3 regions of the Streptomyces sp. NPDC100445 genome follow, and region 1 is predicted to be linked to each of the others. Evidence: riboswitches for the same ligand, from Rfam matches in the RefSeq annotation. Region 1 holds a riboswitch; each other region holds the start of a gene.
The links. Region 1 has a riboswitch for thiamine pyrophosphate ahead of ACIQVT_RS26955 (thiamine ABC transporter substrate binding subunit). Riboswitches for the same ligand answer to the same signal wherever they lie in the genome.
Positions count from the first base shown of each region.

Region 1 (6,848 bases):
AACGATCACGCACTCTTTCCTTTCCGGTACGCGGACCGGTCGAGGCCTCTCGACCGAGCGCGGCTCCCCGCCAACGCGTCACCCACTCGACACCGGCTCCTTCGGGCGCACGGCCCGCAGCCACCGGAGGGCCTGTTCGACGTCGGTGAGGACTTGGCGACCGAGGAGTACCTGGGGCTGCACGAGGCGTTCGAGGAGCTGGGCGCTTCCACCAGGCTGGTCTGTGTGTTCTTCACGGCCGACGCCGAGAACGGCATCCATGCCATCCACTGGGGGGACGCCCACCTGGAACCCGACCGCACCTTCACCTGGCCCTACAAGGAACAGCTTCCGGTCGCTCCCGTGCCGATGGAGTGACGGTCAGTGGCGTGGGGGTGACCACCCCCACCCCCGCTTCCGCCCGGGGTCCCGGTGATGATCTGCGACACTGGACGTGTTATGCCTGCACCCGGAGAACTCACCTTTGTCGCGCCGCGCGGAGCCAAGAAGCCGCCGCGGCATCTCGCCGACCTCACGCCCGCCGAGCGCAAGGACGCGGTGGCCGAGATCGGTGAGAAGCCGTTCCGTGCCAAGCAGCTCGCGCAGCACTACTTCGCGCGGTACGCGCACGACCCCGAGCAGTGGACGGACATCCCCGCCGGGTCGCGCGACAAGCTGCGCGAGGCGCTGCTGCCGGAGCTGATGACGGTCGTCCGGCACCTGTCGACCGACCAGGGGACCACGCGCAAGACGCTGTGGCGGCTGTTCGACGGCACGCTGGTCGAGTCCGTGCTGATGCGGTACCCGGACCGGGTCACCATGTGCATCAGCTCGCAGGCCGGGTGCGGGATGAACTGCCCGTTCTGCGCCACCGGGCAGGCCGGCCTGGACCGGAACCTGTCGACCGCCGAGATCGTGCACCAGATCGTGGACGGGATGCGGGCGCTGCGGGACGGGGAGGTGCCGGGCGGACCGGCGCGGCTGTCCAACATCGTCTTCATGGGCATGGGCGAGCCGCTCGCCAACTACAAGCGGGTCGTCGGCGCGATCCGGGCGCTCACCGACCCCGCCCCGGACGGGCTGGGCCTGTCGCAGCGCGGGATCACCGTCTCCACCGTCGGGCTGGTGCCGGCCATCCACCGGTTCTCCGACGAGGGCTTCAAGTGCCGGCTCGCGATCTCCCTGCACGCCCCCGACGACGAGCTGCGCGACACCCTCGTCCCCGTGAACACGCGGTGGAAGGTGCGCGAGGTGTTGGACGCCGGGTTCGAGTACACCGAGAGGTCGGGCCGCCGGCTGTCGATCGAGTACGCGCTGATCCGGGACATCAACGACCAGGCCTGGCGCGGTGACCGGCTCGGCCGGCTGCTGCGGGGCAAGCCCGTGCACGTCAACCTCATCCCGCTCAACCCGACGCCGGGCTCCAAGTGGACGGCCTCCCGGCCGGAGGACGAGAAGGCGTTCGTGGAGGCCATCGCCGCGCACGGCGTGCCGGTGACCGTCCGGGACACCCGTGGGCAGGAGATCGACGGGGCCTGCGGTCAGCTCGCGGCCACCGAGCGGTAATCTGACCACGTACACACATCTTCATATTCCGACAGGGGAGCGCCACAGCGCTGAGAGTGCGGCAATCGGGCCGCAGACCCTCTGAACCTCGCCCAGGTCATTCTGGGTAGGAAGTTCGGTCACCACTCAAGCTGTTGTGCCCTGCCCGGCCTCCCCCGCGGGAGTCCGGGCGGGGCCGCGTCTCTTCCTGGCCCACCCCAGGAGGACATCCAGTGCACAACAAGACCCTCGTGGCCGTGGCGGCGGGGCTCGGCCTCCTCGCCCTGCCCGCGCTGACCGGGTGCGGGTCGTCGGACACCGCGAAGTCCACGGACTCCAAGACCGTCACCCTCGTCAGCCACGACTCGTGGAGCGTCTCGAAGAACGTCCTGAAGGACTTCGAGAAGCGCTCCGGGTACCGGGTCAGGGTCCTCGAGGACGGCGACGCCGGGCAGGCCGTCAACAAGGCGATCCTCACCAAGGACAACCCGCAGGGCGACGTCCTCTTCGGCGTCGACAACACCCTGCTGTCCCGCGCCCTGGACAACGGGCTGTTCCAGCCGTACCGGCCCAAGGGCTCCGACGCGGTCCTGCCCCGGTACCGGGTCGACCAGGACCGGCACCGGGTCACGCCCATCGACACCGGCGACATCTGCGTCAACTACGACAAGGCCTACTTCAGCGCGCACCGGCTGACTCCGCCGCGGTCCTTCGCCGACCTGGCCGACCCCCGGTACAAGAACCTCCTCGTCACCGAGAACGCGGCCACCTCCTCGCCGGGCCTCGGCTTCCTCCTCGGCAGCGCCGCGCAGTTCGGCGACGACGGCTGGCAGGGCTACTGGAAGAAGTTGAAGGCCAACGGCGTCAAGGTCGTCGACGGCTGGGAGCAGGCCTACGACCAGGAGTTCTCCGGTTCCACCCAGGGCAGGAAGGCCGGTGGCGACCGCCCGCTGGTGGTGTCGTACGCGTCGTCGCCGCCCGCCGAGGTGATCTACGCCAAGAAGCGGCCCGCCACCGCCCCGACCGGCGTGGCGAGCGGCACCTGCTTCCGGCAGACCGAGTACGCGGGCCTGCTGGACCACGCCCGCAACCCCGAGGGCGGCAAGGCGTTCCTCGACTTCCTGCTCGGCAGGGAGTTCCAGGAGGACATGCCGCTGAACATGTTCGTCTACCCGGTGCGCGAGGGCGCCCAGGTGCCGCCGGACTTCCGCAAGTACGGCCCGCAGGCCGAGGACCCCCGGACCATGGCTCCCGGCCGCATCGCCGCACACCGCGACCAGTGGGTCAAGACGTGGACGTCACTCGTACTGAGGTAGCGCGGGCCCGGCGGGGGAACGCGGCGCGGTTCGGGCTGATGGCCCTGCCCGTCGCGTTCTTCGCCGCGTTCTTCGCCTGGCCCGTCGTCGCGATCGTCACCCGTGGCCTGAGGACGGACGGCGGCTGGCGGCTCGGCCGGATCGCGGACGTCGTCACCCAGCCCGACATCCGCCACGTGCTGTGGTTCACCACCTGGCAGGCGCTGGCCTCCACCGCGCTGACCCTGCTGCTCGCGCTGCCCGCCGCCTACGTCTTCGCCCGTCTGCGTTTCCCGGGCAAGGAGCTGCTGCGGGCCGTGGTCACCGTCCCGTTCGTGCTCCCGACCGTGGTCGCCGGCAGCGCCTTCCTCGCCCTGCTCGGTCACAACGGGCTCCTCGACCAGGTGTGGGGGGTACGGCTGGACACCACGGTGTGGGCGATCCTGCTGGCCCACGTCTTCTTCAACTACGCGGTCGTCGTCCGTACCGTCGGCGGGTTCTGGGCCCAGCTCGACCCACGCCAGGAGGAGACCGCCCGGATGCTGGGCGCCTCACCGGCGAGGGCGTGGCGGCAGGTCACCCTGCCCGCGCTCGCGCCCGCCGTGGCCGCCGCCGCGCTGATGGTGTTCCTGTTCACCTTCACCTCGTTCGGCGTGGTGCAGATCCTCGGCGGCCCCACCTTCTCCACCCTGGAGGTGGAGATCTACCGGCAGACCTCCGAGGTCTTCGACCTGTCCACGGCCGCCGTGCTCACCCTCGTCCAGTTCGCCGCCGTCGGCGCGATCCTCGCCGTGCACGCCCGGACCGTACGGCGGCGGGAGACCGCCCTGCGCCTGGTCGACCCGAAGGCGACCGCCCGCCGGCCGCGCGGGGCCGGGCAGTGGGCGCTGCTCACCGGGGTCCTCCTGACGATCGCCCTGCTGCTGGTGCTGCCGCTCGCCGTGCTCGTCCGCCGCTCCCTGGACGCGCCCGGTTTCGGCTACTACCGGGCGCTGACCGACGCCGACGGCGGTACGTTCCTGGTGGCGCCGCTGCACGCCGTGTGGACCTCGCTGGAGTACGCGGTCGCCGCCACCGCCATCGCCGTCCTGGTCGGCGGTCTCGCCGCCGCCGCGCTGGCCCGGCGGGACGCGGGACGGCTGGTGCGGGGCTTCGACGCGCTGCTGATGCTGCCGCTCGGTGTCTCCGCCGTGACCGTCGGCTTCGGTTTCCTGATCGCGCTGGACCGGCCGCCGCTGGACCTGCGCCAGTCGTGGATCCTGGTGCCGCTCGCCCAGGCCCTGGTGGGCGCCCCCTTCGTCGTACGGACCATGCTGCCCGTGCTGCGCGCGGTGGACGGACGGCTGCGGGAGGCGGCGGCCGTGCTCGGGGCGTCGCCGTGGCGGGTGTGGCGGGAGGTGGACCTGCCGCTGGTGCGGCGGGCCCTGCTGGTCTCGGCCGGGTTCGCGTTCGCCGTGTCGCTCGGGGAGTTCGGTGCGACCGTGTTCATCGCCCGGCCCGACAACCCCACCCTCCCGGTCGCGGTGGCCCGCCTGCTGAGCCGGCCCGGAGACCTCAACTACGGCCAGGCGATGGCCCTTTCGACCATTCTCATGGTGGTGTGCGCCGCCGCGCTGCTCGTCCTGGAGCGCCTGCGCACCGACCGATCGGGGGAGTTCTGATGCTGCTGAGCCTCGATGCCGCGACCGTGCGCCTCGGCGGGCGGGCCGTGCTGGACGCCGTCGGCCTCGATGTCGCCGAGCACGAGGTGGTGTGTGTGCTCGGGCCCAGCGGCAGCGGCAAGTCGACACTGCTCCGGGCGGTGGCGGGGCTCCAGCCCCTGGACTCCGGACGGGTGCTGCTGGACGGCCGCGACCAGACGCGGGTCCCCGCGCACAAGCGGGGGATGGGGCTCATGTTCCAGGACCACCAGCTCTTCCCGCAGCGGGACGTGGGCGCGAACGTGGCGTTCGGGCTGCGGATGCACGGCGTCGCCAAGGGCGAACGGGACGCCGAGGTGGGGAAGTTGCTGGAGCTGGTCGGGCTGCCCGGTGCCGCCCGGCGGGCCGTGGCCGCCCTGTCCGGCGGCGAGCAGCAGCGGGTGGCGCTGGCCCGCGCCCTCGCGCCCCGGCCCCGTCTGCTCATGCTGGACGAGCCGCTGGGCCAGCTCGACCGCTCGCTGCGGGAGCGGCTGGTGGTGGAACTGCGGGAGTTGTTCGGGCGATTGGGTACGACCGTGCTCGCGGTGACCCACGACCAGGGGGAGGCGTTCGCGCTGGCCGACCGGGTGGTGGTGATGCGTGACGGGCGGATCGCGCAGTCGGGCACGCCGTTGGAGGTGTGGCAGCGGCCCGCCGACGCGTTCGTGGCCCGTTTCCTCGGTTTCGAGAACGTGGTCGGGGTGACCGTCGCCGGCGCTGTCGCGGACAGCCCGTGGGGGAAGCTGCCGGTGCCCGACGGCTCGGCGCAGGGCGCTCGCACGGTCCTGGTCCGGCCCGCCGGGATCCGGCTGGTCCCCGCCGACCAGGGTCTGCCGTGCGCGGTGACCGCCCGCACGTTCCGGGGCACCCATGTGGCCGTGCGCCTCCAGCCGGAGGGGGCCCCGTGGCTGGAGGCGGCCTGCGCGCTGCGGGACGCGCCGGAACCGGGCGCCACGGTCGGGGTGGAGTTCGACGTGGCCGAGACGGTCGTACTCGGCTGAGTCGGTCGGGCGGGAGCGCCGGGGCGTGAGCCGGCCGAGGCCGGTGACGTCCCGCACCCCGGCCCGCCCTCGACGGCGTGCCGCCCGGCCCGCCCGCACCGGGGCCGGCGGACGGCCGGGGTGCGGGCGGGCCGGGCGGTGTCAGGCGCCGCGCTTCGCCCCGCGCCGGCGGGTGCCGACGTAGACCGCGCCGCCGCCGACGACCACCAGGGCCGCCGCGACACCGACGATCAGGGGGGTGTGGGAGTCGGCACCGGTCTCGGCGAGGTTGGAGTCACCGACCGCCGGGGACGGGGCGTTGCCCGGCGTGCCCGCCGGGGCGGAGCTGGATCGGGACGGCGCCGGCGACGGGGTGGCCGAGCCGGGCGGGGCGGACGCGGGGGCGGAGGCGGACGCCGACACGGTCGCCGACACCGTGGGGATCGGCTTCGGCGTCGCGGAGGCCGTCTGCTTCGGCGGCCGGCTCTCGGTCCGGCAGGCGGTGGACGGCGTCACCAGGTCGGGCTTGATGTCGCGGTCGACGTTGCGGGCCTTGACGTGGACGCGGTAGGTGGCGTTCGGCTTCCACTGTTCGGAGAACGATATCCGGGCGCCCTCCTTCGAGCCCTTGACCGGCTGCTCGCCGACCTTCGTCTCGACGCCGCCGTCGCCCTCGAGGAAGACACCGACGGTGGCGTCGGTGGCGGAGGCGTCCGAGTCGGTGACGACGATGACGCCCTGCGCGCCGTCGCACCTGGCTTCGGCGGAGAAGTCTTTGATGTCGCAGGCGAGTGCGGAACCGGCCAGGCCCAGCACCAGCGCCGCGGACCCGGAGGCGACACCCAGAACGCGCGCGGATCGGCGTACGCTACGGCGAGTCATGGACAACGTTTGTCCTTTACAGAGTGCAATCGCGGGGGGTGGCGGGGGAGTTGGGGCGACCGACGGGGCGAGGCCCCAGCACCCCCAGGAGCTCACAGGTTTATAAGCGCCCCGTGAGCGGTGTCAACGCGTGGACGGCCAACAGCCGTTGACTTTGCCCGCTTATTAACCGCCCAGACGTTTGATGGCGTCCGGTGCCTGCTCGATCCGGTCAACGAGGGCGATACGGGACTCCATCGCCCGGCCCCGCGCCAACGACTCCAGCAACGGCCAGGTCGGCAGATCCCGCGTCCAGTGCGCCCGGTCCACGAGCACCATCGGGGTCGGTTCCCCGCGCGACTCGTAGTAGTTGGGCGTGGCGTTGTCGAAGATCTCCTGCACCGTCCCGGCCGCGCCCGGCAGGAACACCACCCCGGCGGTGGAGCGGGCCAGCAGGCCGTCCTCGCGGGTGGCGTTGGCGAAGTACTTGGCGATGTGCGCGGCGAAGG
Region 1 covers NZ_JBIVZV010000012.1:217,211-224,058, forward strand. Annotated here, with positions in the region: gene ACIQVT_RS26945 (hypothetical protein) at 1-357, shown strand, start outside; gene rlmN (23S rRNA (adenine(2503)-C(2))-methyltransferase RlmN) at 439-1,545, shown strand; TPP riboswitch at 1,569-1,676, shown strand; gene ACIQVT_RS26955 (thiamine ABC transporter substrate binding subunit) at 1,758-2,840, shown strand; gene ACIQVT_RS26960 (ABC transporter permease) at 2,879-4,480, shown strand; gene ACIQVT_RS26965 (ABC transporter ATP-binding protein) at 4,480-5,499, shown strand; gene ACIQVT_RS26970 (LAETG motif-containing sortase-dependent surface protein) at 5,641-6,360, opposite strand; gene ACIQVT_RS26975 (LOG family protein) at 6,526-6,848, opposite strand, start outside.

Region 2 (6,848 bases), on a different contig from region 1:
GGCGACGCTACGCGACTTCCGGGTACCCGCGTACGTCCACGAGACCGGTCCGTACGTCCACGCCGTCCACCCGGGCGACGTGGAACCGCACGCCGACGAGGTGTACCCGGAGGGGTACACCCCCACCCAGCGCGACCTGCCCGTCATCGGTCCCGGTGACACCCTCCAGGTCCCCGTCGAGCCGGCTCCCGCCGCCCCGGCACCACAGCCCGCCTCCGGTCCCGGACCGCTCTACGTCGTCGGTGACGTCCACGGTTACCTCGACGAACTGATGACCGCGCTCCGGGCGCAGGGCCTGGTCGACGCGGCGGGCCAGTGGTCCGCCGGCACCTCCCGGCTGTGGTTCCTCGGCGACTTCACCGACCGCGGCCCCGACGGGATCGGCGTCATCGACCTCGTCATGCGGCTGTCCGCCGAGGCCGCCGCCGCCGGTGGCTACTGCAAGGCACTCATGGGCAACCACGAGCTGCTGCTCCTCGGCGCCAAACGGTTCGGCGACACCCCCGTCAACTCCGGTGCGGGCACCGCCACCTTCCAGGCGGCCTGGCTGCTCAACGGCGGCCAAAAGACCGACATGGACCGCCTCCAGGACCACCACCTCCAGTGGATGGCCCGCCTCGACGCCGTCGAGGAGGTCGACGGCTATCTGCTCATCCACTCCGACACCACCGCCTACCTCGACTACGGCGACTCCATCGAGGCGGTCAACGACACCATCCGCGAGGCCCTGACCCGCAACGACGCCGACGAGGTCTGGGACCTGTTCCGCAAGTTCACCAAGCGCTTCTCCTTCCGTGACGAGGGCGGCGCCGACGCCGTCCGCTCGCTCCTCGGTACGTACGGAGGCACCCGGGTGGTTCACGGACACAGCCCGATTCCCTACCTCCTCGGCGAGGTCGGTTCCGAGGACGGCGAGGAGGGCACGGGCCCGTCCGTCGAAGGACCCCACGTCTACGCCGACGGCCTCGCCATCGCCATGGACGGCGGAGTCACCATGGCCGGCAAGCTGCTGGTCCAGCAACTGCCCCTGGAACGCTGACCGTTACCGGCACACCCCGTCGCGCGCGTCATCCGGCCGCATAACCGCAGGCCGGAATGCAATTTCCGGCAACCCCTGTCACCGCGCGCCGTACCGGCTCTACCATCGGCTTATCCGTAGCAGGCTCCCCTCCGTTTCTGCCCGACGGCTCGCCGGCGTGCGAGCCCCAGCCCTACGGAGCACCGGGGGATGCACATGAACAGCGTTCCGCAGCACCTTCTGAGCGAGGACCGCCAGGACTTCGAGCGGCTCCTCGACGAGGCGCTGCGCTCCGCACCCGACCGGCCGGACCTGGCCGCCGTGGGTCAGCGGCTCAATCCCGAACAACTGCGCACCATGGCCCGGAACGCCGGCGCCCTGATCACCGCGGCCGCGGCGGCCGAGTACCAGCACTACGTCGAGGTCCGCGACGAACTGCGGCACCCGGCACTGTCCGCACAGCCCGCCACCGGCAGCCCCGGCGCCGCGGAGGCCGGCCCGGACACCACGGACCTCGCCGCCGCCCTCGGGGAGGCCGCCGACAGCACCGGCGCGGGTGCCGTCGCCGTCATCGCCGTCCTCGCTCCCCTCCTCTCCGGAACCGCAGCCGTCCTCTTCCTGCTCGTCGGCTACATCCTGAAGGCGCTGGACCCCGGGCACGCCTTCGCCCGGACCATGCTCACCACCGGCTGGGTGTTCGGCGCGCTGACGGCGGCCGGGATACTCGTCGCCGCCGTCGGGCTGCTGCTCACCGCCCTGCGCAACAGCACCTCGGCGGAGGCCCGCGCCCAGAAGGCGGCGCACGAGGAACTGGTCAGAGCCAGAGAGGCCTGGCAGAAGGCGCTGCTGGAGCGCGGCATCCTGCCGTTCCTGCGGGAGGCGCTCCGCGACCCGGGTCCGCCCGCCGTCCGCCGCACCACCCCACCCGCGCCGACGACCGGCCGCATCCCGCGTCTGGGCTACGACCGTCCCGGCTTCAGCAGTCCCGGGGACGAAGGCACCGCGACCGGCCGCCCGAGCTTCACCAGTCCCGACTACACGAGCCCGGACTACGGCGGTCCGGAGCACCAGCCCGACTGACCGCACCCGCGGCGGTCCCGGCCGGGCCGGCCGGCCGGAGCCCGCCGCGCCGGCCGTCCCGTCACGGGCCCGGCACGCGCGGCGGGTTCACCGCACCTGTCAGTCGGCGATCGGCAGGTACACCCGGTTGCCCGCCGCCGCGAACTCCTGCGACTTCCGGGCCATGCCCTGCTCGATCTCGGCCCGGTCGCCTCCGTGCTCACGCCGGATGTCCTGCGAGATCTTCATGCTGCAGAACTTCGGCCCGCACATGGAGCAGAAGTGGGCCGTCTTGGCGGGTTCCGCGGGCAGCGTCTCGTCGTGGAACTCCCGTGCCGTGTCCGGGTCCAGGGCCAGGTTGAACTGGTCCTCCCACCGGAACTCGAAGCGGGCGTCCGACAGCGCGTCGTCCCACTCCTGGGCACCCGGATGCCCCTTGGCCAGGTCGGCCGCGTGCGCGGCGATCTTGTAGGTGATGACGCCGGTCTTGACGTCGTCCCGGTTGGGCAGGCCCAGGTGCTCCTTGGGCGTCACGTAGCAGAGCATCGCCGTACCCCACCAGGCGATCATCGCGGCACCGATGCCGGAGGTGATGTGGTCGTACGCCGGCGCGATGTCCGTGGTCAGCGGGCCGAGCGTGTAGAACGGCGCTTCATCGCAGATCTCCTGCTGAAGGTCGATGTTCTCCTTGATCTTGTGCATCGGGACGTGCCCGGGGCCCTCGATCATCGTCTGTACGTCAAAGCGCCTGGCGACGCGGTTGAGTTCCCCGAGCGTCCGCAGTTCCGCGAACTGCGCCTCGTCGTTGGCGTCCGCGATCGAACCGGGCCTGAGCCCGTCCCCGAGCGAGTACGTGACGTCGTAGGCGGCGAGGATCTCGCACAGCTCCTCGAAGTTCTCGTACAGGAACGACTCCTTGTGGTGGGCCAGGCACCACGCGGCCATGATCGATCCGCCGCGCGAGACGATGCCCGTCTTGCGGTTGGCGGTGAGCGGGACGTACGGCAGCCGGACGCCCGCGTGGACGGTCATATAGTCCACGCCCTGCTCGGCCTGCTCGATGACGGTGTCCTTGTAGATCTCCCAGGTCAGTTCCTCGGCCTTGCCGTCCACCTTCTCCAAGGCCTGGTAGAGCGGCACCGTGCCGATGGGGACGGGGGAGTTGCGCAGCACCCACTCGCGTGTGGTGTGGATGTTGCGGCCGGTGGAGAGGTCCATGACCGTGTCGGCACCCCAGCGGGTCGCCCAGGTCATCTTCTCGACCTCCTCCTCGATGGAGGACGTCACCGCGGAGTTGCCGATGTTGGCGTTCACCTTGACCAGGAACCGCTTGCCGATGATCATCGGCTCGATCTCCGGGTGGTTGACGTTGGCCGGCAGCACGGCTCGGCCCGCCGCAATCTCCTCCCGGACCACCTCGGGGGAGACGTTCTCCCGGAGGGCCACGAACTCCATCTCCGGTGTGATCTCGCCCCGTCGGGCGTACGCGAGTTGGGTCACCGGGCGGCCGCTGCGTCCCCGCCGCGGCTGGCGGGGACGGCCGGGGAAGACCGCGTCCAGATTGCGCAGCCCGCCCCGCGGCGAGGTGTGCTTGAGCCCGTCGTCCTCGGGGCGTACGGGACGGCCCGCGTACTCCTCGGTGTCACCGCGGCCGATGATCCAGTTCTCCCGCAGCGGTGACAACCCCCTGCGGACGTCCGTGTCGGCGAGCGGATCGGTGTACGGGCCCGACGTGTCGTACAGCGTGACCGACTCCCCGTTGGTGAGGTGCACCTGACGGACCGGCACGCGCAGGTCGGGGCGCGAACCCTCGACGTACGCCTTGTGCCAGCCGATGGACTTCCCGGCCTCGTCGGACTTGTCGTCCCGAACGGAGGCAGGCGTGCGTGCGTCCTTGTTGGTCATCAGACCTACTCCCTACGCCGGCATTACCCGGTAACAGGTTCGGCGGTCGACGCAGCGGATCCCGTATGCCGATGTTCTGGGTGGAACCTGGGTGTTCCACGTGAAACATCGCGTCTACGGAGGTCAGCGCCCTCTCAGCCCGGTGCTCCGAGCTCCCGCGTGTGCAAAAGGTGTCTCCACGCTAGCGGCATGGAGGGCGCGGTGAACAGTAGGCCCCCGCGCTTGTTGCGATGATCGGGCGGTGACCAGGATGCAGCAGTATCCCCACCAGCCGTCCGATCCGCCCCGCCGCGACGCCGCGGAACCGGCCGACGGGCACGGCGACGGGATCGGTGAGGGCGGCCATCCCACGCACGTGCACGACAGGGGCGCCGGTGAGGGCGGCCACCTCACGCACGCGAGGGGCAGCGACGGAGGCGGCCATCACGGCCACGCGCACGGACACGGCCCGGCCGCACCGGTCTCCCGGCATCTGCGGAAGGTCATCGCCGCGATCCTGGTTCCGTTCACCGTGGCGGTCGTGGTGGGCCTGGTGGTGCTGTGGCCCGACGGAGCCCCGTCCCACACCCGCACCGGCGTCGGCTTCGACCGGCAGACGCAGCAGGCCACGGTCACCCGCGTCAGCGAGGTCGACTGCGCCTCGGTGAACGCGTCCGGCGCCGCACCGCCCGGCGCCCCTGCCACGGGTGGCGGCGCTTCCGCGGAAAAGGGAGCCGGCAGAACCTGCGTCAAGGCCACCGTGCGGGTCGACACCGGCGGGGACAAGGGCCGTACGTTCACCGAGATCGTGCAGCCGGACCAGACCCGGCAACTGCACCAGGGCGAGAAGGTCGTCGTCGCCTACGAGCCCTCGGCACCGAGGAACCTCCAGTACTCGGTGACCGATGTGAACCGGGGCTTCCCCATGGCGCTGCTCGCGGGGATTTTCGCCGTCGCCGTCGTGGTGGTCGGCCGGCTGCGCGGGGTCATGGCACTGGTCGCCCTGGCGGTGAGCTTCCTGGTGCTGACCCTGTTCATCCTGCCCGCCATCCTCCAGGGCTCCGACCCCCTGGTGGTCGCCGTGGTGGGAGCGAGCGCCATCATGCTGATCGCGCTGTACATGTGCCACGGCCTGTCGGCCCGCACGTCGGTGGCGGTGCTCGGCACGCTGGTCTCCCTGGCGCTGATCGGCCTGCTCGGCTCGATCTTCATCGGCTGGTCCGCGCTGACCGGCAACACGGACGACGACACCGGTCTGATCCACGGCCTGTATCCGTCGATAGACATGAGCGGTCTGCTGCTGGCCGGCGTCATCATCGGCTCGCTCGGTGTCCTGGACGACGTGACGGTGACGCAGACGTCGGCCGTCTGGGAACTGCACGAGGCGAACCCGGCGATGGGCCGGCGCGGACTGTACCGGGCGGCCATCCGCATCGGCCGCGATCACATCGCCTCCGTGGTCAACACCCTGGTCCTCGCCTACGCCGGTGCCGCGCTGCCGCTGCTGCTGCTGTTCTCGATCGCCCGGAGCAGCGTGGGGACCGTGGCCAACAGCGAGTTGGTGGCCACGGAGATCGTGCGCACGCTCGTGGGGTCGATCGGCCTGGTCGCCTCGGTGCCGGTCACCACCCTGCTGGCCGCGCTGGTGGTCTCGGCCGACCGGCCGGAACCGGCCGCCGCGGCGACTGCCGGAGCGCGTCCCGGACCGACGCGCGGCGGCCGGGGCCGGCGCCGGAAGCGGTGAAACGCCGCGGTCCGTCGGGAGCCGGCGGTCCGCGACCGGCTGAAGAAGCGTTCCTGCACAACCGCGGGCGGGATGACGAAGTGTCGGCGCCCCTGCCGTGAGGCTTCAGCCCGTGCTCTGTTCCTCGGCCAGGATGCGGTCCAGGGCCTCGTCGAGATGCGTGTCGAAGTCGGCCAGCGCGCCCTCCTGCCCGAGGGGGACGAGCTTGTCCGTGCGGTCCAGGAAGGCCACCAGCGGCGGCGTCGAGGAACGGAACAGCGCTTGGTCCGCGCCCACCTGGAGTCGGATCAGCACCTCGCCCAGCACCTCGACGTCGGCGGGGGCGATACGCACATCACCCTCCCCGCAGGGCCGCCCCACCCCGTCGATCAACAGTTCACGCCCGAAGGCCCAGGTCACCGGGGCGTCACCGGGCAGATGGAAGGTGAGCCGTACCGCGTACGGATCACAGGTCTCGTAGCGCAACTCCACCGGGATGCGGAAGGAGAGCTCCTCCGACACGAGAAAGCTCATCATGACTTCTGCCTGTACGGACTCGCGCATCGCCTACCCCGTCATATGACATCGACTGGCCGGGATTGATCCCTCTAGCCCTGGGTAAATCTTGCTGAACGTACGCGACAGATCACAAGGAGTGAGTTTTCACATACTGATAGAAAGCGTGAGTGACCCGACGTGCCGGCCGATCTCCGTCTGGAGCCGACGCGCGGCGGGCAGCAGCCGGTCCGCCCGCTGGGCGGGCAGGGAGATGGCCAGGGTGGCCGCGGTCGCGCCGACCGTGATGGGGACCGCCGCGCAAACCGTCCCGAGCGCGTACTCCTGGCGCTCCACCATCAGTTCCATGCGCCGGGTGCGGGCCAGCCGTCGCAGCAGCGCCCCGTGGTCCCGCACGGTGTACGGCGTGAGGGGCTGGGCCGGGTAGCGGGAGAGGTGGTCGCGCCGGGCGTCCTCGTCCAACTGCGCCAGCAGGCACTGGCCGACGGCATGGGCGTGGCCCGTCTCACGGAAGTCGGCCCATTCCTCGACCGCGGGAGCCTCACGGGACTCGGAGACGCACATCATGTCGATCTCGCCGTCCCGGTACATCGCGTAGTACACCGGCACACCGATCGAATCCCGCCAGTGGGCAAGGATGTTCCCCAC
Region 2 covers NZ_JBIVZV010000010.1:194,313-201,160, reverse strand. Annotated here, with positions in the region: gene ACIQVT_RS23760 (metallophosphoesterase) at 1-1,039, shown strand, start outside; gene ACIQVT_RS23755 (hypothetical protein) at 1,229-2,098, shown strand; gene thiC (phosphomethylpyrimidine synthase ThiC) at 2,198-3,982, opposite strand; TPP riboswitch at 3,975-4,151, opposite strand; gene ACIQVT_RS23745 (YibE/F family protein) at 4,233-5,705, shown strand; gene ACIQVT_RS23740 (SsgA family sporulation/cell division regulator) at 5,811-6,248, opposite strand; gene ACIQVT_RS23735 (IclR family transcriptional regulator C-terminal domain-containing protein) at 6,348-6,848, opposite strand, start outside.
Region 2: another riboswitch for thiamine pyrophosphate. It lies ahead of thiC (phosphomethylpyrimidine synthase ThiC); the one in region 1 lies ahead of ACIQVT_RS26955 (thiamine ABC transporter substrate binding subunit).

Region 3 (6,848 bases), on a different contig from region 1:
GCACGGCCTCGGCCTTCAGCTCACGGGCGTAGGACAGGCCCACCGAGTGCAGGCCGCCGGCCACGGGGACATGGCTGCCGACCGGGTTGCGGGGGAGGAGGGGCGACGGATCGGGACTCACCCGTTCAGGGTGTCATGTCCGGCCCGGCGTCCGGACCGCGGTCCGCGGTGACCCCGCTCACCGGATGGTGATCGTGATCGTCGCCCCCTTGGGCGCCCTGTCGCCGCCGGCCACCGACTGCTTCTTCACGGTGTCCCCGAACAGCCCGAGCAGCCCGCGGTCGTCGTCGACCTCGAAGCCGGCGGCCTCCAGCGCGTCGTGCGCGTCGTCCACGCTGTCCCCGACCACGTCCGGCACCTTGATCATCTCAGGGCCCCTGGACAGCGTCAGCGTCACGGTGTCGCCCTCGGCGGCCCGCCTCCCGTCCCGCGGGCTCTGCGCGGCCACCTGGCCCTTGTCGTACGAGGAGTCGATCCGCGCGGTGGCGATCCGCACGGCCAGCCCCGCGTCCGTCAGCTCCTGCCGGGCGTCGTCCACGTCCTCCCCGGTGACGTCCGGTACGTCGACGGGGCTGCCCTTGCTGACGGTCAGCGCGATCGCCGACCCGGCATGCCGCTCGGTGCCCGCGTCCGGCGTCGTACCGATCACCGAGCCCTTCGGCACGTCGTCGCTGAACGCGCGGGTGACCATGCCCGGCTCCAGGCCGTCCGCCTTCAGCCGCGCCTGCGCCTTCGCCAGCGGCCGGCCCGCCACGTCCGGCACCTTCACCGTCCTCGGGCCCAGCGACACGGTCAGCGACACCGCGTCGTGGTCCCGGACGCGGGCACCGGACGCCGGATCGCTGCTGATGACCGTGTCCCGCCGGACCGTGTCGCTGTACGCGTGCCCGACCCGCCCCACGTCGAGCCCGGCCTCCTTCAGCCGCGCCCTGGCCTGCGGCTCGGTCTTCGTCACCAGCGGCGGGACCTCGGTGAACTGGCCGGAGTTGATGTACCAGACCCCGGCGCCCACGCCGAGCATCACCAGCACCGCCGCGACGGCCGCCACCACCGTGCGGCGGGGTCGTGCCAGGAGGGGCCGTGCCAGGCGCCGACGGGCAGGCGGCGGCGGACTCGCGAAGCGGGCGGTGCGGCCGGTCACCTCGGCGGGCGCGTCCCCGTCGACGGGCCGCGGCCGGGGCACGGTCGGCGACCGCGGTATCACGCTCGTGCGGTCGTCGGCGTTGTCGTGCTCCGCGGTCAGCGCCTGCGGCGGCAGCGCGTCCAACTGCTCGTCGGTCAGCGCCTCGCGGGCCTCGCGCACCCGGAGCAGCAGCGCCACGGCGTCGGGCGGCCGGAGGCCGGGGTCGCGCGCGGTGGCCGACGCCACCAGCTCGTCCAGCCGGTCCGGCAGCCCGGGCACCAACGCCGAGGGCGGCGGCACGTCCTCGTGGATGTGCCGGTAGAGCACCTGCGCCGGGGAGCCGCCGGCGTGCGGCTTGCCGCCCGTCAGCATCTCGTACAGGACCACACCGCACGCGTACACGTCGACGCGCGGGTCGGCGGTGCCCTGCTCGATCTGCTCGGGGGCGAGATAGGAGACGGTCCCGAGGACGGCGCCCGTCGTGCTGGTCACCGTGTCCACGGAGCGCACCAGCCCGAAGTCGGCCACCTTGACCCGGCCGTCGTCCCCTATCAGCACGTTCTCCGGCTTCATGTCCCGGTGCACGAACCCGGCCAGGTGCGCGGCGCCGAGCGCGGCCAGCACCGGCTCCAGCACGTCCAGCGCGGCCCGCGGCTGCACCGCGCCCCGCTCGCGCAGCACGTCCCGCAGGGTGCAACCGGCGACGTACTCCATCGCCAGGTACACGTACGACCCGTCCGTGCCCTGGTCGAAGACCTGCACCACGTTCGGGTGGTCCAGCCGGGCGACGGACTTCGCCTCCCGGATGAACCGGTCCACGAAGGACCCGTCCACCGCGAGCGACGGGTGCATCACCTTCAGCGCGAGGACGCGGTCCAGGCGGGTGTCCAGGGCCCGGTAGACCGTGGCCATCCCGCCGGCCGCGACCCGCGCGTCGACGCGGTAGCGGCCGTCGAGCAGCCGGCCGACGAGGGGGTCCTGAAGGGTCGTATCCACGCGAAGGAGTCTACGAGGACCCACCGGCGCCGTTCCCGGCCCCGGTGCCCCGGGCGGCGGAATGCAGCAGAGCTGTGACCGTCACCCGGTCGGCCGCCTCAGAAGGCGGGCCGCTCGGGGTCCAGACGGGCGAGGCCGGCGGCCGGGGAGGAGGCCTCCGCGAAGTGGCGTCGCGGGATCCGCCCCGCCCGCCGCGCCAGCCGGCCCGCCTCCACGGCGTGCTTCATCGCCGCGGCCATCAGCTCCGGCTCCTGCGCCCGGGTCACCGCGGACGCCAGCATCACCCCGGCGCAGCCCAGCTCCATCGCGAGGGCCGCGTCGGACGCCGTGCCGGCCCCCGCGTCCAGGATCACCGGCACACGCGCGTGCTCCACGATCAGCTGGAAGTTGTGCGGGTTGCGGATGCCCAGTCCCGACCCGATCGGCGAGCCCAGCGGCATCACCGCCGCGCAGCCGGTGTCCTCCAGCTTCCGCGCGAGGACCGGATCGTCGTTGGTGTACGGCAGCACCGTGAACCCGTCGTCGACCAGCGTCTCCGCGGCCTCCAGCAGCTCCACCGGGTCCGGCAGGAGGGTTCGCTCGTCGGCGATGACCTCCAGCTTGACCAGGTCCGTGCCCAGCGCCTCCCGGGCCAGCCGGGCGGTCAGCACGGCCTCCCCGGCGGTGAAGCAGCCCGCCGTGTTCGGCAGCACCCGGATGCCGAGCCGCTCCAGCACGGACAGCACCGAGCCGTGCGCGGCCGGGTCCACCCGGCGCATCGCGACCGTGGTCAGCTCCGTGCCGGAGGCGACCAGCGAACGCTCCAGCACGTCCAGGCTGGGCGCCCCGCCGGTGCCCATGATCAGCCGGGACGACAGGGTCAGCCCACCGAGGACCAGGGGGTCGTCGGCCATCGCTCAGCCCCCCTGCACGGCGGTGAGGACCTCGACCCGGTCGCCCTCGGCGAGGGCGGTCGCCGCCCACCGCGTGCGCGGGACGACGGTCTCGTTGACGGCGGCGGCCACCCCGCGCGGCGCCGCGGTGAGGGACTCCACCAGGGCGTCCAGCGCGGTGCCCGGGTCGACGCGGCGGGGTTCGCCGTTGACGGAGATGGTGACGCAAGCGCTCATGCGGGCTGCTCCAGCTGTTCCACGGGTGCGGCGGCGAACCGCCGCGGGGTGAACGGACGTGCCTCGGGGGGAAGCTCCCCGGTGACCAGGGTGTGCGCCAGCACGTCCCCGGTCACCGGCGTGAGCAGCACCCCGTTGCGGTGGTGCCCGGTGGCGAGCAGCAGCCCGTCCAGGCCCGACGGGCCGAGCAGCGGCGCGTTGTCGGGGGAGGCGGGCCGCAGCCCGGCCCGGGTCTCGGTGAGCGGCAGCTCGGTGATGCCGGGGACCAGCTCGTGGGCGTCGCGCAGCAGCTCGTACACGCCGCCCGCCGTGACCGTGGTGTCCCAGCCCAGCTCCTCGCTGGTGGCGCCGACGACCAGCTCGCCGTTCTCCCGGGGCACCAGGTAGACCTGGCTGCCGCGCACCACCGCCCGCACGGTACGGCTGAGGAACGGGGCGAATCGGGGCGGCACGGTCAGCCGCAGCACCTGCCCCTTGACCGGCCGGACCGGCGGCCGCAGCTCCTCCGGCACGCCCGCGAGCCGCCCGCTCAGGCTCCCCGCCGCGAGGACCACCCGGCCGGCGCCCAGCCCGGTCCCGTCCGCCGTGGTCACCCCGGCGGCCCGGCCCCCCACCACGTCCAGCCGTTCGGCCCACGCGCGATGGAACACCACGCCGGCCCGCTCGCACGCCGCCACCAGGGCCGCCGCCAGCCGCCGCGGGTCGACCTGGTGGTCGCCGTCCACTCGCAGGCCGCCGCGCACCCCGGGCGCCAGCATCGGCTCCAGGCGCCGGCACTCCCGCCCGGACAGCCACTCCGAGGCGAGCCCCGACCGCCGCTGCAACGCGTGCAGGTCCCGCAGGTGGGCGCGGTCGTCGGCGTCGAGGGCGACGGCCAGGGTGCCGCAGCGCCGGTAGCCGGTGCCGAGACCGGTCAGCTCGGTCAGCTCGGCCACGAACTCCGGGTAGCGGCGGGCCGACTCCAGGTTGAGGGCGAGCAACATTTCCTCGCCGTAGTGCAGTTCGGTGACCGCGGCCAGCATCCCGGCCGCCACCCCGGCGGCCCCGCCCCCCGGTTCGGGGTCCACCACGGCCGCGGAGAGGCCGCGCTGCGCGACCCGCCAGGCCGTGACCAGGCCGATGATCCCGCCCCCGATGACGAGGACGTCTGACGTACGTGACGACATGGGCGTCCAGCCCCTCCCTTCGCCGGCATGACCCGGATCAGGTTCGTACGGTCGGAGGCCGCGAGCCTCCCTCTCAGCCCGGTGCGTCCGGGCTCCCGCGAGTGCTTGTACGGTGGCCACCCTAGCCCGCCCGCTCGACCCCCGTAAGGGAGCCCTCGGCCGTGACCCGCTCGCTCGACGGACTGTTCCTCGCCCCCGTCTCCGACCAGGCGCCGGGTCAGGTGGGCACCCGCACCCGGTTCGCCTACCACGAGGACGACGGCGCCGTCTGGGCCGACTACGCGGGCGGCGACGTCGTGCGCGGCCACCTGGTCGGCACCCGCGAGGGCGACCGCCTGGACTTTCGGTACGTGCAGCTGAGGACCGACGGGACGACCGCCTCCGGGCACTGCGTGTCCACGGTCGTGGAGCTGCCCGACGGGCGGCTGCGGCTGGAGGAGACCTGGGAGTGGGAGTCCCGCCCCGGCTCCGGCACCAGCGTTGTGGAACAGGTCACCGAGCCCGCCCCCTGACTGACGGAACGTCAGTGACTATGGTGACCGGGTGAGCGAGCAGACAGTGGGAGAGGGCACGCCGCGGGAACCGCGCGTGGTGGTCGTCGGCGCGGGCATGGCCGGGGTCCAGACCGCGGTCGCCCTGCGGGAACAGGGCTTCAAGGGCACGGTGACCGTCCTCGGCGCCGAGGCCCACCAGCCGTACGACCGGCCGCCGCTGTCGAAGGCGGTGCTGCTCGGCAAGGTGGAGGGCTCCGCCTTCGACGTGGACTTCGCCTCCCTCGGCGTCGAACTGCGCCTGGGCCGCGAGGTGCGCGGCCTGCGCCCCGCCGACCACGAACTGGACACCGCCGCCGGCCCGGTGCCCTACGACGTCCTGGTCCTCGCCACCGGCGCCGAACCGGTCACCCTGCCCGGCACCCAGGGCCTGCCCGGCGTGCACCTGCTGCGCACCCTGGACGACGCCGAACGGCTGCGGCCCGTCCTCGCCCGGCAGGACGACGTCGTGGTCGTCGGCGCCGGCTGGATCGGCGCCGAGTTCGCCACCGCCGCCCGTGAGGCGGGGTGCGCCGTCACCGTCGTCGAGGCCGCGGACCGGCCGCTGGCCGGCGCCCTGCCCGCCGAGGTCGCCGCGCCGATGGCCGCCTGGTACGCCGACGCGGGCGTCGACCTGCGCACCGACGCGCGCGTGGAGCGCGTCGAGCCCGGCGCGGTGGTGCTCGCCGACGGCACCCGGCTGCCCGCCGGCGCCGTCGTCGTCGGCATCGGCGCCCGCCCCGCCACCGGCTGGCTGGCCGGCTCCGGCATCGAGCTGGGCGCGCACGGCGAGGTCCTCGCCGACGCCCACCTGCGCACCTCCCTGCCGGACGTGTACGCCGTCGGCGACTGCGCCTCCTTCCCCTCCGCCCGCTACGGTGAACGGCTGCTCGTCCACCACTGGGACAACGCCCTCCAGGGCCCGCGCACGGTCGCCGCGAACATCCTCGCCGCCGGCCACCTCGGCGAGACCCCGGAGACCTACGACCCGGTGCCCTACTTCTGGTCCGAGCAGTTCGGCCGGTTCGTGCAGCACGCCGGCCACCACGCCGCCGCCGACCGCATGGTCCGGCGCGGTGACCCGGCGGGACCGGCGTGGACGGTGTGCTGGCTGCGCGAGGACCGCCTGGTGGCCGTGCTGGCGGTCGGCCGCCCGCGGGACCTGGCGCAGGGCCGCCGGCTGATCGAGGCGGGCCGGCGGATGGACGCCCGGGCCCTGGCCGACCCGGGCCGCCCCCTGAAGGACGCCGGCGCCGACTGACCGGCCCGGCGCGTCCTCCCAGGTGGACCCACCCGGCTTCCGACTGTCGGTGGGGGATGGCAGGCTTGTCCTGTGACCGAGATTGACGCAAAGATCGAAGCTCTCGTCCCCGCCTGGCTCACCCTGCCCGACATCGCCGAGATGTTCGGTGTCGAGGTGACGCGTGTCCGGCAGATGGTGAAGGACGGCCAGTTCATCGCCGTACGCCGAGGTGAGAACAGGGCGCTGTACGTCCCCGCCGCCTTCATCGACGGGGACAAGATCACCAAGGGCCTGACCGGAACCCTGACGCTCCTGCGGGACGACGGCTTCACCGACGAAGAGATGATCGAGTGGCTCTTCACCCCTGACCCGACCCTGCCCGGCACGCCCGCGCAGGCCCTGAGCGAGAATCGCGGCACGGAGGTGAAGCGCCGCGCCCAGGCGCTCGCCGTCTGAGGCGGCCCGCACCGGGGGTGGCGTCGCGGGCCCGCCCGCACGCCACCCGGACCGCCGTCCACACCGACCACGGGGGGACCCACCCATGTCCGACACCGCCCGCGCGGCGCTCGCCGACGCCCGGCTGTACCTGTGCACGGACGCCCGCAGGCGCCAGGGCGACCTGCCGGAGTTCCTCGACGCGGTCCTGGCCGGCGGCGTCGACGTCGTGCAGCTGCGCGACAA
Region 3 covers NZ_JBIVZV010000002.1:609,671-616,518, forward strand. Annotated here, with positions in the region: gene ACIQVT_RS08110 (deoxyribonuclease IV) at 1-121, opposite strand, end outside; gene pknB (Stk1 family PASTA domain-containing Ser/Thr kinase) at 179-2,119, opposite strand; gene ACIQVT_RS08120 (thiazole synthase) at 2,218-3,012, opposite strand; gene thiS (sulfur carrier protein ThiS) at 3,016-3,228, opposite strand; gene thiO (glycine oxidase ThiO) at 3,225-4,394, opposite strand; TPP riboswitch at 4,392-4,503, opposite strand; gene ACIQVT_RS08135 (hypothetical protein) at 4,556-4,906, shown strand; gene ACIQVT_RS08140 (NAD(P)/FAD-dependent oxidoreductase) at 4,938-6,185, shown strand; gene ACIQVT_RS08145 (Rv2175c family DNA-binding protein) at 6,258-6,623, shown strand; gene thiE (thiamine phosphate synthase) at 6,709-6,848, shown strand, end outside.
Region 3: another riboswitch for thiamine pyrophosphate. It lies ahead of thiO (glycine oxidase ThiO); the one in region 1 lies ahead of ACIQVT_RS26955 (thiamine ABC transporter substrate binding subunit).